DNA from 2 places in the Olsenella sp. DNF00959 genome. Region 2 is predicted to be linked to the other one. Evidence: riboswitches for the same ligand, from Rfam matches in the RefSeq annotation. Region 2 holds a riboswitch; the other holds the start of a gene.

Region 1 (7,572 bases), on a different contig from region 2:
TGCCGCGTAGTTGGAGACCATGTATGTCATGACGCGTCGGAACGCTTCGGCATTGCGGACCTTGCCGGCGCGTCTGCTGACGTCCTTCTCGATGACCTGGGCGATGACGTCCGCTACGTAAGCGGAGCGTGCCGCAGGGTTGGGGAGCCGCACGGCGCCGGGCATGCCGCCTTCGCGCAGATATCGCTCGAACTCCGCTGCCGTAGGGCCGATCTCTTCGCCGAGTGCCTCCCTCATGCCGAGCCACTCGGGGAATGCCAAGGTAAAGAGCTCAAGCTCGACGTAGCGCCCAGTGAGCTTTGTGGCGAGCTCCCCAGAGAGGAGGTAGGAGTTGGAGCCCGTGATGAAAATCGAGACGCCTTCGAGCCTCCATGCTTCGACGACTTCCTCGAAGCCCTCCACATTCTGGACCTCGTCGACGAAAAGGTAGCTGCCGCGCGGGTCCTCCCCTATGGCCGCCTCGATGGCCTTGTCAAAGGTGTCGGGATCCCTCACGCGCCGGTACCTCCTCGCGTCGAGGTCGAGGTAGGTGATGCGGTCCTCGCCGACCCCACGCTCGCGCAGCTCCTCCATCACGGTCTGCATGAGGCAGGACTTGCCGCAGCGTCTCATGCCCGTCACGACCTTGATGAGGTCAGTGTCGTAGAAAGGCCTTAGCCGTTCGAGGTACAGCTCACGTCTGAAGAGTTCCGCCATGGATCTTGCCTCCTTGAAAAATGCTCGTTTAAGGATACATAACTTGTAAAAAAATGCAAAGTATGTATCCTTAACGACCACTTTCCCGGTGGTGCCTCTGGCAGTGTCTGCGGCACCGCTGCACTATTGCATGGGTCGCATTGATCATTTTGCATGGGGATGGCTGACGGTCTGACATGGGTCACTTCGCCAGCGCGAGACTTGGTCCATCGCCATCATTTCGCTGTTCGAAGAGCGGGCGCCTTGCGGGCAAAGGCAGGCGGATCTACTGACTGGGGTCGTTGCTGTTGGGCTTGGCGCGAGCGCTCAACGCCCTGCTAGCCCCCGAGTTCGACCTCCACGGAGTCACGTCGCGCGTGACGCTTCCGCTTCTCCTCGTACATCGCCCTGTCGGCTTCGCGCATGAGGCGCTGCACGTCCTCGGTGCTGCTGACCAGGTCCTCGGCGATGCCGATGGAGAAGCCCAGGGGGTGACCCTGCGCTTCGAGGCCATTCTGGCTCGCCCTCGTCTGGAACGATGCCCTGCCATGCTCGATGTACGCACGAAGTCCCTCTTTTCCCAGGCTCGACGAGACCAGCGCGAACTCGTCCCCTCCCATGCGGTAGATGCGGGTGTGCTCGTCGAGGTTGATGGACATCCCCGAGGCAAGAAGGGACAGGATGCGGTCTCCCATGAGGTGTCCGAAGGCGTCGTTGTAGTGCTTGAAGTTGTCGATGTCGATGATCGCGAAGGCGATCCGCTTTCCCACCCACCTCGCGTGGTCCTGCTGCAGTGCTCGGGTGTTGTGCAGCCCCGTGAGCTCGTCGTGATACGAGTAACGCGCCAGCCGCTCGCGCGTTTGCGCCCCCCGCACGTACTTGTAGTGCTTAATGCAGCAGGAGGTCATAAGTGTGAGGCAGAGTATCTGCAGATTGACGGTGCTACCATGGGTCAGTGCGCCCGCTTCATTTGCGGCGTGGAGCATGAAGCTGAAGGTGCCGAACAGTATTGGGATAAAGATGAAAGGCTTGACGACAAAGATGCAGACGATGCTGACCATCTGGGTGAGAAACGCGTACATGCCGTTGCTGCGCGCGATGTCTCCGAGTGAGATGTAAATCCCGAACGCGATGCATATTACGATGAACTGGATGATAGCGGCACGCGAGAGTAGCTCGTTGCACGGCCTTTTTCTGCAATTACGTACGGCGAGGGTACAGGCAATGAGGAACAGGGCGCTCAGCATCTGGATGGCATAAGCAGCGCTGTGCTGGGCGATCCAGCTCATTCCCATTTTTTCGACCACTTGGGGGTTGCTAGACATCCTGGCGCTGTTCTGCAGCATGTAGCATTCCAGCACGGCCACGATCGAGGACAGGATGGCGCCATAGTTCAGGTTGGCGTTGGTGATGAAGCTCCTCTCGAAGGGGGTTTGTCGCCTGAACCCGAAAGAGACCTGCAGCACCTCTCTGACAGATAGCGGGTGGGGCCCACCTACACTCTCGATGCTTATGTCGTATCCCATCCCATTGTTCATCTGTACCTACTTCAACGAACTAGCTCCCTTATTTTTGCACGATGCGGCTTTGCTGGATACTCTGAAAAACGATGGTCTCGACGAACGAGCGCAAGAGCTGCCGGACACGGGGTCGGAAGCTGCGGGTCAACAGGTCGCACCTTCTGATCCTCTCTATTTTGAAATTCAGCTTGAAGCTATCCCTACTCTTCCTTTAAAATCGCCTTAAGCAAAAAATTAAACTTGGCAAACCTGCCGAAAGGCAGCGACGCAAAGCTATAGGGCCTTAACTGGTAGCCAGCTGCATTCTCCGCAAGGGGGGCAGCCGGCTGTTTTTTGCGCGAAGTCGTCGGACGAGCACACATAGCTGGGAGGACGGCACACCAATTATCCCAAAGCCGGCGTCAGCCGGATGAATAGGGAGCGAAGGTAGTACGTGGCAATAGAGAGGAGCACCATATGATGCACGGTATTTCTATGGAGGGACGGTTCAAGGCATTGCTATCCACGCTGTTTGCGATGGTGCTTGCTCTGGGCGTCTTCTTCCCGTCTGCAGCGCTTGCAGAGACGACGGGTGTGACTGCCGCCAACCAGGGTACGGCAACCGGCAAGCTCACCGTCACCGGTCTGACGGATGGAGACAAGGTTGACATCTACAAGATCGTCAACACCACCATCCAGGGAGACAATACCCTCAAGCACGAGTTCGCCGCCGACTATGGCATCTCATTCGACGCTTACAAGGTCTATGCCTCCGACAGCGTGGAGATGAAGAAGGCGGCCGAGACCATCGGTTCGAGCGCCAATCTCGGTGCGGTGGCCCAGCCCCAGAAGACCGCGACCGGCACTTCCGTCGAGTTCACCGGCCTTTCCGCGGGCGAGTACCTGGTGAAGGTCACCCCTGCCAGCGGCAAGGTCGTTTATCAGTGGTCCATCGCCAAGCTCGAGTACACGGCTGAGACCGGCGGTGTCTCGTACAAGCTGAACGACGGCAGCATCGCCGTGAAGAACACCCCGGTCACCATCGACAAGAAGGCTACCGGCGAGGACGCCGACACCCACAACACCTCCCAGTACTCCGTGGGTCAGGTCATCCCCTATACCGCTGAGGTGACCATCCCTCAGTATCCCAGCAACGCCACCAACAGGAAGTTCAAGGTTACCGATACCATGACCGCGGGCCTCACCTACATGAAGGCCGTGGGCTTCTCCATCATGGTTGGCTCGACCGATGTTTCCGGGAGCTTCGATATCACGCATAATGCAGATGGTTTCGTCGCTGAGATCAAGTCCGATGCAGCCGCAGCGTTCTTCTCGACCTACAATGCTGGTCAGAAGCTGACCATCAAGTATGGCGGCAAGATCAACTCCAGCGCCGTGGTGAACACCCCCGACGTGAACACCATCACGCTCGAGTTCGCCAACAACCCCTATGACGAGCATTCCAACGACACGGTCACGGATCACGTCGACAACAGCACCTTCGGACTCAAGCTCGTCAAGGTGGACAACGATACCGCCTCGCCCAAGCCCCTCCAGGGTGCCGAGTTCACCGTGTACACCGATTCGGCCTGCGAGCATCCGATGGTCGACGAGAACGGTAGCGTCATCAAGCTGACCACCAACGCTCAGGGCATCGGCACCGCCAAGGGCTTCGGCGAGGGCACCTTCTATGTCAAGGAGACCAAGGCTCCCGCTGGCTATACTCCCTCCAGTGATATCAAAACCGTCACCTTCAAGGCAACCAAGACCTCGAACCCCGGTGGCGGCTACACCATCACCATCGAGCATGAGGGTACCGGCGAGTACCTCAACTTCTACGACGCCGGCAGCATCGTCAACGTTCCCCAGCCTGGACTGCCCGTCACGGGTGGCGCTGGCACCGTGGCTCTGACGGTCGTTGGCGTTGGCCTGATGGCCGCCGCTGGTGTGATCGTTGCTCGCAGCCGCAAGAACGAGGCGTAGGTGCTCGTTTCCTAGGATGCGTTCGCCTCTCCGGGAACCGCCTTATCTGAGGCGGTTCCCGCGAGGCAATCGGGAATGTGATTGCGCGAGAAGGTCTGTCCTTCTCGCTCCAACAACAGGTGATGGGAGCTGCATTGGGAGGGACCGTGAGGAAAAGGCCAATCATGGTCCTTGCCGTCCTGATTTTCGTGGGCGGTGCCTCCCTCGTTGCCTATCCCTATGTAAGCGACTTCTTCTATAAGCGGGCTCAGGCCCAGGTGAGTTGGAATCAGGACCAAGCCGTTTCGTCCCTCCACCAAGAGGACCTCAGCACGCAGAAACAGGACGCCTACGACTACAACGATCGTCTCCTTGCTGGCAAGACCGTGGTCACAGACCCCTTTGACCCCTCCCAAAAGGCTGTCAGCGAGGGGGAGTACGGTTCCCTTCTCAACGTGCTGGGTGATGGCATGATGGGCTCCATCTCCATTCCAAAGCTCGGTCTCGATAGAGTTCCCATATATCACGGGACCGACGACGAGGTTCTTCAGAAGGGTGCCGGTCACTTGCAGGGTACGTCACTGCCTATAGGAGGTGATTCTTCGCATAGTGTCCTGGCAGGGCATACGGGATTGCCATCGGTCAGGATTTTTGATGGCCTGGACAGGCTTGCGGTCGGGGACTACTTCGTGATTCAGGTGTTGGGCGAGGATCATGCCTACCGGGTCTATTCGGTCGAGACAGTGCTGCCCGAGGAGACTAGCTCGCTTGTGATAGAGCCAGGTCGCGACCTCTGCACCCTGGTCACCTGCACTCCCTACGGAGTCAACACCCATCGGCTCCTCGTGCATGCGGAGCGCTGCGACGTCCCCCAGGAATGGATCGACCTCCAGTCCAGACCGGCCTCGCTGAACGGCCTGATACGCAACGTGCAGGAGAACTCGCTCCTCGTCTATTCGCTCATGGGGCTTGCGGTTACTGTTGGAGTGGGAATAGGCATCTTTGTTCTTAGACGCCGCAAGGGCACCTCAGGTGACGTTGCCAGCAAGGTGGTAGATGACGGACGAAGGGGACGTCACTTCAGAAGCTAGCTCGGCGGCAGTACGGGATGCACGGTGTTTCCACGTGAGGCACAACGCACGGTAGGACAGGTCACGACGTATCCGAGAGGAGGCAAACATGGCGAATGGAAAGAGGAAAGTCGCATCGACCGCCCTTGGTGTTGCCGTGTTTCTTCTCGGATCTGCCGTGCTTCTGTACCCCGAAATCGACTCCTGCGTCGCACAGAGATCGGCCAGCGAAATGGTGAGCGATGCTATGGCAAAGGATGCCAGGGATGCTGACGCGCAGGCGACGGAAGGCAACGGGCGTGCCAAGAGTGGCGATCCTGCCTACAGGTACCTCTTGCATTACAACGAGAAGGTAAGGAACGGGAACGGGGGAGCCATCAACGACCCCTGGGGCATAGGCGTCGACGTCTCCGGCCTCGAGGGAATGGGGCTGGAAGAGGACGTCATCGGGTCCATAACCATTCCTCGCCTGGACGAGACCCTTCCGCTCCTGCTGAACGCAACGACGGACCACATGGCAGTGGGTGCCACTGTTATTTCGGGCACCTCGGCCCCCCTTGGCGGACAGGGGGACAACTGCGTCATAGCTGCGCACAGGAGCGTATGGCATGGGCTGCGGATGTTCCGTGACATAGAGGACATGGAACTGGGTGACCTGCTCACCATCGACACTCTGTGGGACAGTCTCACGTATCGGGTCGTCGAGACGAAGGTCATATCTTCCGACGATGCCGACGCGCTGCGTCCCCAGGCCGGACGCGATCTGGTCACCCTGTTCACCTGTCACCCCTACAGGCATAACTACCAGCGCTATCTTGTCATCTGCGAGCGCGTGCAAGAGGGGGGTACGCAGGAGGTGCCCAGGGGCATTGCAAGGCTCGTCGTCCAGGCTGCCAATCCCAGCGACTCTCCCGACCTCGTGATGGAGCGTTGGATTCGCGTGGGAGGCCTTCTGATGATGCTTGTGATGGTGACTGCAGGAGTCGTCGTCCTAGTCGGCAGCAGCTTGCGCGGCAGACGTGGAAAGGTCCTTGCTGGGCACGCCCGCGGCAATGGGCATGCCAAAGGGATGGGCAAGGGTCGTCCCCCTGCCCGGGCTGGTGGTTCTGGTGATTGATGGCATCGGTCGGGCCGGTGCCCCTGAGCAAGACTTCGTTGGTTGGAGGGTGTCGTGAAGAAATTGAACTCATCAATGCTTGGCAGGGTGCTCGTGCTGTTGCTGGCATTGTCTATGGCCGTTCCCTCCGATGGAGTCTGGGCCATGAGCCGCGCCTTCGCCGCAGAGAGCGGGGAAGAAGTCGCAGTCGCGGGCGACACGTCTGCCCCGTCAGCGAGCACGGGCGCGGGTGAGGATGGGTCAGATAGTGCGGCTGACTCACGCGTCGAGAGGCGGACCCTCGACGTGGCCGTCTTCGAGGACGAGTCCCTGAGCAGGCCCCTTGAGGACGCACCCAAGGTCACCATCACGGGCGAGCTTCCCGCGGACGCCGAGGCAAAGGCTTACGTTGATGACATCACCGACAAAATCGAGGGAGTCGACGACTCCGCCGTCGGCCTCACGCAGGAGGACGAGGAGCGGCGTGCCAAGGAGTATGCCAGTGACGGCGAGACGGACCCCTTGAAGGATGACTCGAAATCCGTCACGATTGCCTCCCTCAACCTTGCCCTCTACGACGAGGCGGGTACAGCCATGGACGCAAACCTCCTGAAGGGTGAGGTCGAGGTTGGTGTCGGCTCAGACAAGTTGCCTGATGGTGAGAATGCAAAACTCAAGGTTTATTCGATAGGCAACACCGAGAAAGAATCAAGTGCAGGAGCCGAGAGCGCTGAGGAACTCGATGGCGCCAAGTTTTCTGATTCGAATGACTCGGTCAAGTTCAATGTCACCGGAGCGGGGACCTATGCAGTGGTACGCGGCGCGAAACTCCTACGTCGCGACCAGCCGCTGAATACAGGCTTCAGCGCGCGTGACCTGGGCATCCAGACAGACTTCTTCGACTACTACGGTGATGTTGTGAATGGCAATCCATTCGATAGCGGTGCCAATAGGTTTGCGAAGCCCAACACCACAGGTATCAACTCCAATGGTCATCGCCTTCAGTTCTATGGATACGGAAGCGTCAAAAAGGACGACCCAAATAACATTAACCACAATATTTCCATCAACAACTACACTTATGGCGCTACTCCGCTCTCCGATACTGGCGAAGACGCCATCCAACGTTCCTCGGCTCTGCAGGGGATCGTCCAGAACAAGCTTGGCGAGGACGGCTACCCGGTCCTTGCTCCTGGATTGCGCTGGAAGTATGACACGGATGACCGGACTGACGGAACCGAGAGCCTCAGTTACCTGTTTGATGGGTCGG
Region 2 (7,572 bases):
CAAGGAGTAAGACCCCAAATCCTGAATCAGCCTTTCCAGTTCTTAGGAGATACACATGCCGCGTCGTGCAGCAGCAGTTCGTCGTGAGGTCATCCCCGACGCCGTCTACAACAACCGTCTCGTGACCCAGCTCATCAACAAGGTCCTCCTCGATGGCAAGAAGGCCACCGCCGAGCGCATCGTCTACGGTGCCTTCGACATGGTCGCCGCCAAGACCGAGCAGGACGCCCTCTCCGTCTTCAAGAAGGCCATGGACAACGTGCGCCCGACCCTCGAGGTCAAGCCCAAGCGCGTCGGCGGCGCCACCTACCAGGTGCCCATGGAGGTCAACTCCCGTCGTGCCACCACCCTGGCCATCCGCTGGATCGTGAACTTCTCCCGCGCCCGCAAGGAGAAGACCATGGCCGAGCGCCTCGCCAACGAGATCATGGACGCCGCCAACGGCGTCGGCGCCTCCGTCAAGCGTCGCGAGGACCTCTTCAAGATGGCAGAGGCCAACCGCGCCTTCTCGCACTACCGTTTCTAATCGAAGGCTCGAGGAAGTAGCGAAATGGCGAAAGTTAAGTACAAACTCGAAGACCTGCGCAACATCGGCATCATGGCCCACATCGACGCGGGCAAGACCACCACTACCGAGCGCATCCTCTACTACACCGGCAAGACCCACAAGATCGGTGAGGTCCACGACGGTGCCGCCACCATGGACTGGATGGTTCAGGAGCAGGAGCGCGGCGTGACCATCACCTCCGCCGCCACCACCTGCTTCTGGAAGGACCACGTCATCCAGATCATCGACACCCCGGGCCACGTTGACTTCACGGCCGAGGTCGAGCGCTGCCTGCGCGTCCTCGACGGTGCCGTCGCCGTCTTCGACGCCGTCGCAGGCGTCCAGCCCCAGTCCGAGACCGTGTGGCGCCAGGCTGCCAACTACGGCGTGCCCCGCATCGCCTTCATCAACAAGTACGACCGCGTTGGCGCCGACTTCTTCCACGCCATCGAGACCATGAAGGACCGTCTGGGCGCCGCTGCCGTGGCCGCCCAGATTCCCATGGGCGCCGAGTCCAACTTCTGGGGCCTCATCGACCTCGTCACCATGGAGGCCTGGGACTTCAAGGAGGACGCCAAGGGGATGATCTATCCCGAGGTCATGGACTCCATCCCCGACGAGTTCGCCGAGCTCGCGGCAGAGAAGCGCGAGGAGCTCCTCGACGCCGCCGCCAACTTCGACGACGCGCTCATGGAGGCCATCCTCATGGAGGAGGAGATCTCCGTCGACCAGCTCAAGGCCGCCATTCGCAAGGGCGTCCTCGCCGGCGAGATGAACCCCGTCTTCGTGGGCTCCGCCTACAAGAACAAGGGCATCCAGGAGCTCCTCGACGCCGTCGTGGACTACCTGCCCAGCCCCCTCGACGTCACCGAGATCGACGGCAAGAACCTGAAGGGCGAGGACGAGGTCCGTCACGCGGACCCCAAGGAGCCCTTCTCCGCCCTCGCCTTCAAGATCATGACCGACCCCTTCGTCGGCAAGCTCACCTACATCCGCGTGTACTCCGGCCAGGCCGAGTCCGGTAGCTACGTCTACAACTCGGTCAAGGACAACCGTGAGCGCCTGGGTCGCATCCTCGAGATGAACGCCAACGACCGCGTCGACCGCGAGGAGTGCTCCGCCGGCGACATCGTCGCCTGCGTCGGCCTCAAGAACACCTCCACCGGCGACACCCTCTGCGACGAGAAGCACGCCATCGTGCTCGAGTCCATCGAGTTCGCCGCGCCCGTCATCGACGTCGCGGTCGAGCCCAAGTCCAAGGCCGAGCAGGACAAGATGTCCGTAGGCCTGGCCAAGCTCGCCGAGGAAGACCCGACTTTCCAGGTGCACACCGACCACGAGACCGGCCAGACCATCATCGCCGGCATGGGCGAGCTGCACCTCGAGATCATCGTCGACCGCCTGCGCCGCGAGTTCCACGTCGAGTGCAACGTGGGCAAGCCCCAGGTCGCCTACCGCGAGACCGCCGGCAAGGCCGTGCAGCACGTGCAGGGCAAGTTCGTCCGCCAGTCCGGCGGCCGCGGCCAGTACGGCGACGCCATCATCGACCTGGAGCCCATGGAGGCCGGCTTTGGCTACGAGTTCGTTGACGCCACCGTCGGCGGCTCCATCCCCAAGGAGTACATCCCCTCTGTGGACAAGGGCATCCAGGAGGCTCTGGAGACCGGCGTCATCGCCGGCTACCCCGTCCAGGACGTGAAGGTCACCCTGGTCGACGGCTCCTACCACGAGGTCGACTCCTCCGAGGCCGCCTTCAAGATCGCCGGCTCCATGGCGATTAAGAACGCCCTCGCCAAGTCCGACCCCGTGCTCCTCGAGCCCGTCGAGTCCGTCGTGGTCGAGACGCCCGAGCAGTACATGGGCGACGTCATGGGCAACCTGAGCGGCCGTCGCGGCAAGATCGAGGGCATGGAGGATCGCGCCAACACCAAGCTCATCAGGGCCAAGGTACCCCTGGGCGAGATGTTCGGCTATGCCACCGACCTGCGCTCCCAGACCCAGGGCCGTGCTTCCTACACCATGCAGTTCGACTCCTACGAGCCCGTTCCCAAGAACGTCCGCGAGGAGATCGTCAGCAAGAACGGCGGAAGCGCCTCGTAAGCAAAAGTAGCCAATGGCAGCGCGAGCAACTCGCAGCCGCTATTCGATGGAGGTATTTGAAGTGTCAAGCCAGAAGATCAGGATTCGCCTCAAGGGCTACGATCACGAGGTAGTGGACCAGTCCGCAAAGCTCATCGTGGACACCGCCCAGAAGACCGGCGCCCGCGTGTCCGGCCCCATCCCCCTGCCCACCGAGCGCAACCTCTACACGGTCATCCGCTCGCCCCACAAGGACAAGGACTCGCGCGAGGAGTTCGAGATGCGCACCCACAAGCGCCTCATCGACATCCTCGACCCCAGCTCCTCGACCGTCGACTCGCTCATGCGCCTCGACCTTCCCGCGGGCGTGGACATCGAGATCAAGCTCTAGTCCCACGCCTCGTCGGCAGCGGTGACGCAAGAGGGACCCCGGACAAGCCGGGGTCCCTCTTGCTTTTTGCGGTCATGATGCATGCATCCTCTGGCGGTGGCCGTGCGGTTGCGGGCGACCGGCCAGGGCGTGGCCGCGCCCGTGACGGCGGCAGGGGAGTCCTGGTGTCCCTTGACGCCGCCCTGGCCCTGGGCGGGCCCGGCCCCTAGCTCGTGCCGCCACCAACTTCCTGGTGGCCCGCGCCCGCAAGCAGCTCCCGGCGCCTCTCCTTCATGCGATACATTGACTGGTCGGCAAGCTGCAGCAGGTCGTCCACGTCAGAGGCCTTGCCCACGGACCCATGGGCGGTTCCGGCGGACACCGTGATGGGCCTCCCGTCAATCTGGATCCCCCTCGCGGAGGCATTGGAGTGGAAGCGTGCCAGGGCGTCGTCGACGAGCGCCCTCTGCTCCCTCTCCGGCAGGTCGACGGATATCACCACGAACTCGTCCCCGCCTGTGCGATAGCAGGTGCCCTGGGGGCCAAAGGACTCGAGCAGGGCGTCGGCCAGCAGTGCGAGGATCGTGTTGCCCACGGCATGCCCGAGCCTGTCGTTGCAGAGCTTGAAGCCGTCCACATCCAGCACCGAGGCGCTGATTCGGCCTCCCACGAGGCGCGGCATGTCCTGCCTGAGGGCATGGACGTTGCCCAGGCCGGTCAGGCCGTCGCTGTGCGCCTGCTCCTGGAGGAGCAGGCGGTCGCGGGCTATGCGCACCGTCGAGTAGTACTTCATGCAGCAGGACACCACGATGATCACGAAGAGCATGGTCAGGTTGACCCTGTCGCCATGGCTCAACAGGCCCAGCTCGTTGGCGTGATGCGTGGTTACGAGCATGGCAAGCAGGCAGCCGGGCACAAAGATGGAGGGCCTGATGGAGAAGATGCAGGCGAGGGCCACCATCTGCGTGAGAAGGGCGTACACCCCATGCCCCCGGTTCGCATCCCAGCGGGCTATGAACATCCCGAAGGCCAGGGCGATGACTATGTACTGCGCAAGCAGGACCCAGCTTGCGCCCGTCCCGAGGGGCCTCCCGAAGTAGTGGCGCACCGTTCCCGCGAGGAGGACGAGCGCGCTCGCGAGCTGCACTGCGTAGGCCACGCGGTGCTGGATGATCCAGGCCCACCCGACGGCTTGGACCACCTCGGCTGCATCCCGCGCGAGAAGTTCTGCGCGAGCATGATGACCTCGAGGACGACGGTGCTCAGGGAGAGGATGGCCCCGCCCAGCAGGTTGAAGTCGAGCACGTAGCGCCGCTCCCCGTCCGTGAGCCGGGTGAGGCCGAGGGCGACCATCAGGTGGTCCTTGGGGGTGGCCCCGGGGTAGAACGGTACGCCCAGCGTGGATATGTCCAAGGTGCTCTCCCCATGGCGATGCGGGTCGTTGGCTGGCGGGGCAAACGGACGGGACGGCCGGGGTCCCGACGGCCTCCCGACACCCGGGCCCGCCAGGCCGAAGGGGCATGGGTCCCGTTGGAAATGCCAGGCAAAACGACCCGTGTTAAGGACGAATCATATCCGTAGCCACAGCCGCGTGCAAGGGATGCCAAGGCACCCGCCAAGTCGGCCACAAGGCGACGGGGGAGCGGAAGGCGAGGGCCCATTGTCGGCTTTGTGTGGACGACGAGGCCGCCTGAGGAACTTACGTGCGGGGGGCGATTGACAAAAAAAAAAAAAAAAAAGACTCTATTCTATGCGTGGCAAAGCTATCGAAAGGTAGCGACGCAAAGCTACAGGGCCTTAAATGGCAGCCAGCTGCATCCGTTCTCGCGCAGAGGGGAGGTGTCTGACTGTTTCCTATTAGCGAAGAAACCAAGCGAATTCATGATGTCGCGCCGGGGTGTCGCGCCAGCAGGGGCGCGTCTGGCGTGGCGGCTTTCCTGGCGTGCGAGACAAGGCCACCTGCGGGGCCCGGCCCGCAGAGGTGACACACGCAAGCTCCAGTCGTGAGGGGTGTCGGGGCATGGGCGGCAACAGGTTCCAGAGGAACGGCGAGGCGGAGCGGTCGGCGCATGGACGCGCCGGCTCGCCCTCCCGCTGGCCGCTCGGCGGACGCCTTGGCAGGTTCGTGGGCATGTCCGCCCCCGAAGCCTCGCGCACCGAGCCCCAGGGGGTCGACCTCAGGGGCCTCAGCCGCCTGCAGCTGCTCCAGCTGCTCGAGGACGCCATGGAGGAGAACGAGCGCCTGCGCGGCCAGCTCGACGAGGCGCAGCGGAGGGTCAGGGAGTGCAGCGTCACGGCTGCCGACTCGGAGTCCCTGGCCGAGGCGTCGCTGAGGCTGGCGGGCATGTTCGAGGACGCCCAGCGTGCCATAGACATCTACAAGCGCAGCATCGGGATGCCCCTTTCCGGGGAAGGCGCCACCGGCGGCGTGGAGCCCCGGTCGGGTGAGGCGGGGACGGAGGTGCGGCGATGACGACGAGTCGGGACGGCGCCTCCGGCGTCCCCAAAGGCCCGTCCGCGTCCCCGAGGCGCGCCGCGCACCTGCGCGAGACGCTCGCCGTAGCCGTCCTGCCGACGACGGACCAGGTCAGGCGGGAGTACGAGCGCGTGCGGCGCCAGCACGGCAGGGGCCGCGCGGCCAAGAACGCCGTCGCGGTCCTGGGCATCGTGTTCGCCGCATCTGTCCTGGGATCGCTGCTCGTGTTCCCCCTCTTCAGGATCTACGGCGACTCGATGGTGCCGACGCTCTCCGAGGGCGACGTCGTGCTGGCCACCAAGGGCGGTGACATCGGGACGGGGGACCTCGTCGCCTTCAGCTACAACAACAAGTCCTTGGTCAAGCGGGTGATCGCAGGTCCCGGAGACTGGGTTGACATCGACGAGGCCGGCAACGTGAGCGTCAACGGCCAGCCCATGGACGAGCCCTACCTCCAGGCGGGCGCCAAGAGCAAGGGCCAGTGCGACATCGCGCTTCCCTACCAGGTGCCCGAGGGGAGGTACTTCGTCATGGGCGACCACCGCAGCGTGTCGGTGGACTCCCGCACGTCCCAGGTGGGCTGCATCTCCGCCGACCAGGTGGAGGGCAGGTTGGCCCTGCGCGTGTGGCCCCCCTCGGGGCTCGGGTCCCTGTGACGAAGGCCCGAACGGGGGTGGACCGCGACCGGTGGCTGGATGGAAGAGGCACGGGAGTGGAAGAGGCGTGGGAGGTGGAGTCGGATGAGGGGTGCACGAGGTCATGGGCCTTAGCTTGGCAAGGTACGCGACCGGGTCCCTGGGGCCCACCAAGGTTCGAGGCATGCCGAGCGCATGCGGCAAGTGGAAAGAGAGAAGGAAGGTACGAATGAGAGAACTAAGGAAGAGGCTCACGGGGGTCTTCGCCGTGGTCGCCGCGGTCGTGATGGCGCTCGCGTTGGTCCCCGCCTCCGCGTTCGCTGACGCGACGACTCTCCACACCGTCACGGTGAGCGAGCCCAGCGGCCAGGTCGACACGCACTCCTACGAGGCCTACCAGGTGTTCACGGGTACGTATGACAGTGCGAGCAAGCAGCTGCAGAACATCACGTGGGGCTCCGGCGTGAACGGCGACGCCCTGCTCGCCGCCCTGAAGGCCGACCCCGTCATCGGCTCCAAGTTCGCCGACGCAACCGACGCCGTGACCGCGGCGGCGGCCATGAGCGGCATCACCGACAAGTCCACCGACGCCGAGGCGCTGGCAAAGGTCATCGCGGCCAACCTGTCCACGACAAAGTTCGCCTCCGACAATGGCAGCATTGACGTCGTCGGCGACGGCTACTATTTCATCAAGGACGTCACCGAGTCGCTGACCAGCGACACGTACTCCAAGTACATGCTGCAGGTGGTGGGCGACACGGCAGTGACCGCCAAGGACACCACCACGACCTCCAAGAAGGAGGTCAAGGACACGAACGACACCACCGGGACGACCTCCGAGTGGCAGAACACGGCTGACTACGACATCGGCGATGCCGTGCCGTTCAAGCTGACCGGCACCGTCGCCTCCGACTACGCCAGCTACACGCAGCCGTACTACTTCGCGTTCCACGACACGTACAACAAGAGCCAGCTGGGCGACCCCCAGAGCGTCGTCGTGAAGATCGACGGCACTGAGGTCGACTCCAGCGCGTACTCCGTCAACGTCACCCCCGCCGGCTTCGACGTCGTCTTCAGCGACCTCAAGCAGACCGCTGCCCACGCCGGTTCCACGGTGACGGTCGAGTACACCTCCGAGTTGCTCACCGGTGCCAACATCGGCTCTGCGGGCAACGTCAACTCCAGCAACATCGAGTTCTCCAACGACTCCAACAACGATCAGCATCACGGCAAGACGCCCGAGGACACCGTCATCGTGTTCACGTACAAGGTCGTCGTGAACAAGGTCAACGAGGCCAGCCAGCCGCTTGCCGGCGCCGGCTTCACCCTGTACAAGAAGGACGCCCAGGGCGCCTACAACAAGGTCAAGGAAATCGTCGCGGGCGCTGGCACGACCTTCGAGTTCAAGGGCCTGGATGATGGCGACTACAAGCTCGAGGAGACCACCGTCCCGTCTGGCTACAAC

What was found. Region 2 has a riboswitch for cyclic di-GMP ahead of HMPREF1868_RS08150 (hypothetical protein). Riboswitches for the same ligand answer to the same signal wherever they lie in the genome.
Region 1: another riboswitch for cyclic di-GMP. It lies ahead of HMPREF1868_RS04520 (SpaH/EbpB family LPXTG-anchored major pilin); the one in region 2 lies ahead of HMPREF1868_RS08150 (hypothetical protein).

What each region holds. Positions count from the first base shown of each region.
Region 1 is NZ_KQ960127.1:174,352-181,923, forward strand. It holds gene HMPREF1868_RS04510 (ATP-binding protein) at 1-696, opposite strand, end outside; gene HMPREF1868_RS04515 (GGDEF domain-containing protein) at 1,014-2,213, opposite strand; cyclic di-GMP riboswitch class I at 2,428-2,501, shown strand; gene HMPREF1868_RS04520 (SpaH/EbpB family LPXTG-anchored major pilin) at 2,655-4,157, shown strand; gene HMPREF1868_RS04525 (class C sortase) at 4,322-5,227, shown strand; gene HMPREF1868_RS04530 (class C sortase) at 5,316-6,323, shown strand; gene HMPREF1868_RS04535 (SpaA isopeptide-forming pilin-related protein) at 6,378-7,572, shown strand, end outside.
Region 2 is NZ_KQ960133.1:277,485-285,056, forward strand. It holds gene rpsL (30S ribosomal protein S12) at 1-10, shown strand, start outside; gene rpsG (30S ribosomal protein S7) at 56-526, shown strand; gene fusA (elongation factor G) at 551-2,647, shown strand; gene rpsJ (30S ribosomal protein S10) at 2,709-3,017, shown strand; gene HMPREF1868_RS08145 (GGDEF domain-containing protein) at 3,223-4,197, opposite strand; cyclic di-GMP riboswitch class I at 4,743-4,816, shown strand; gene HMPREF1868_RS08150 (hypothetical protein) at 5,017-5,469, shown strand; gene lepB (signal peptidase I) at 5,466-6,128, shown strand; gene HMPREF1868_RS08160 (isopeptide-forming domain-containing fimbrial protein) at 6,337-7,572, shown strand, end outside.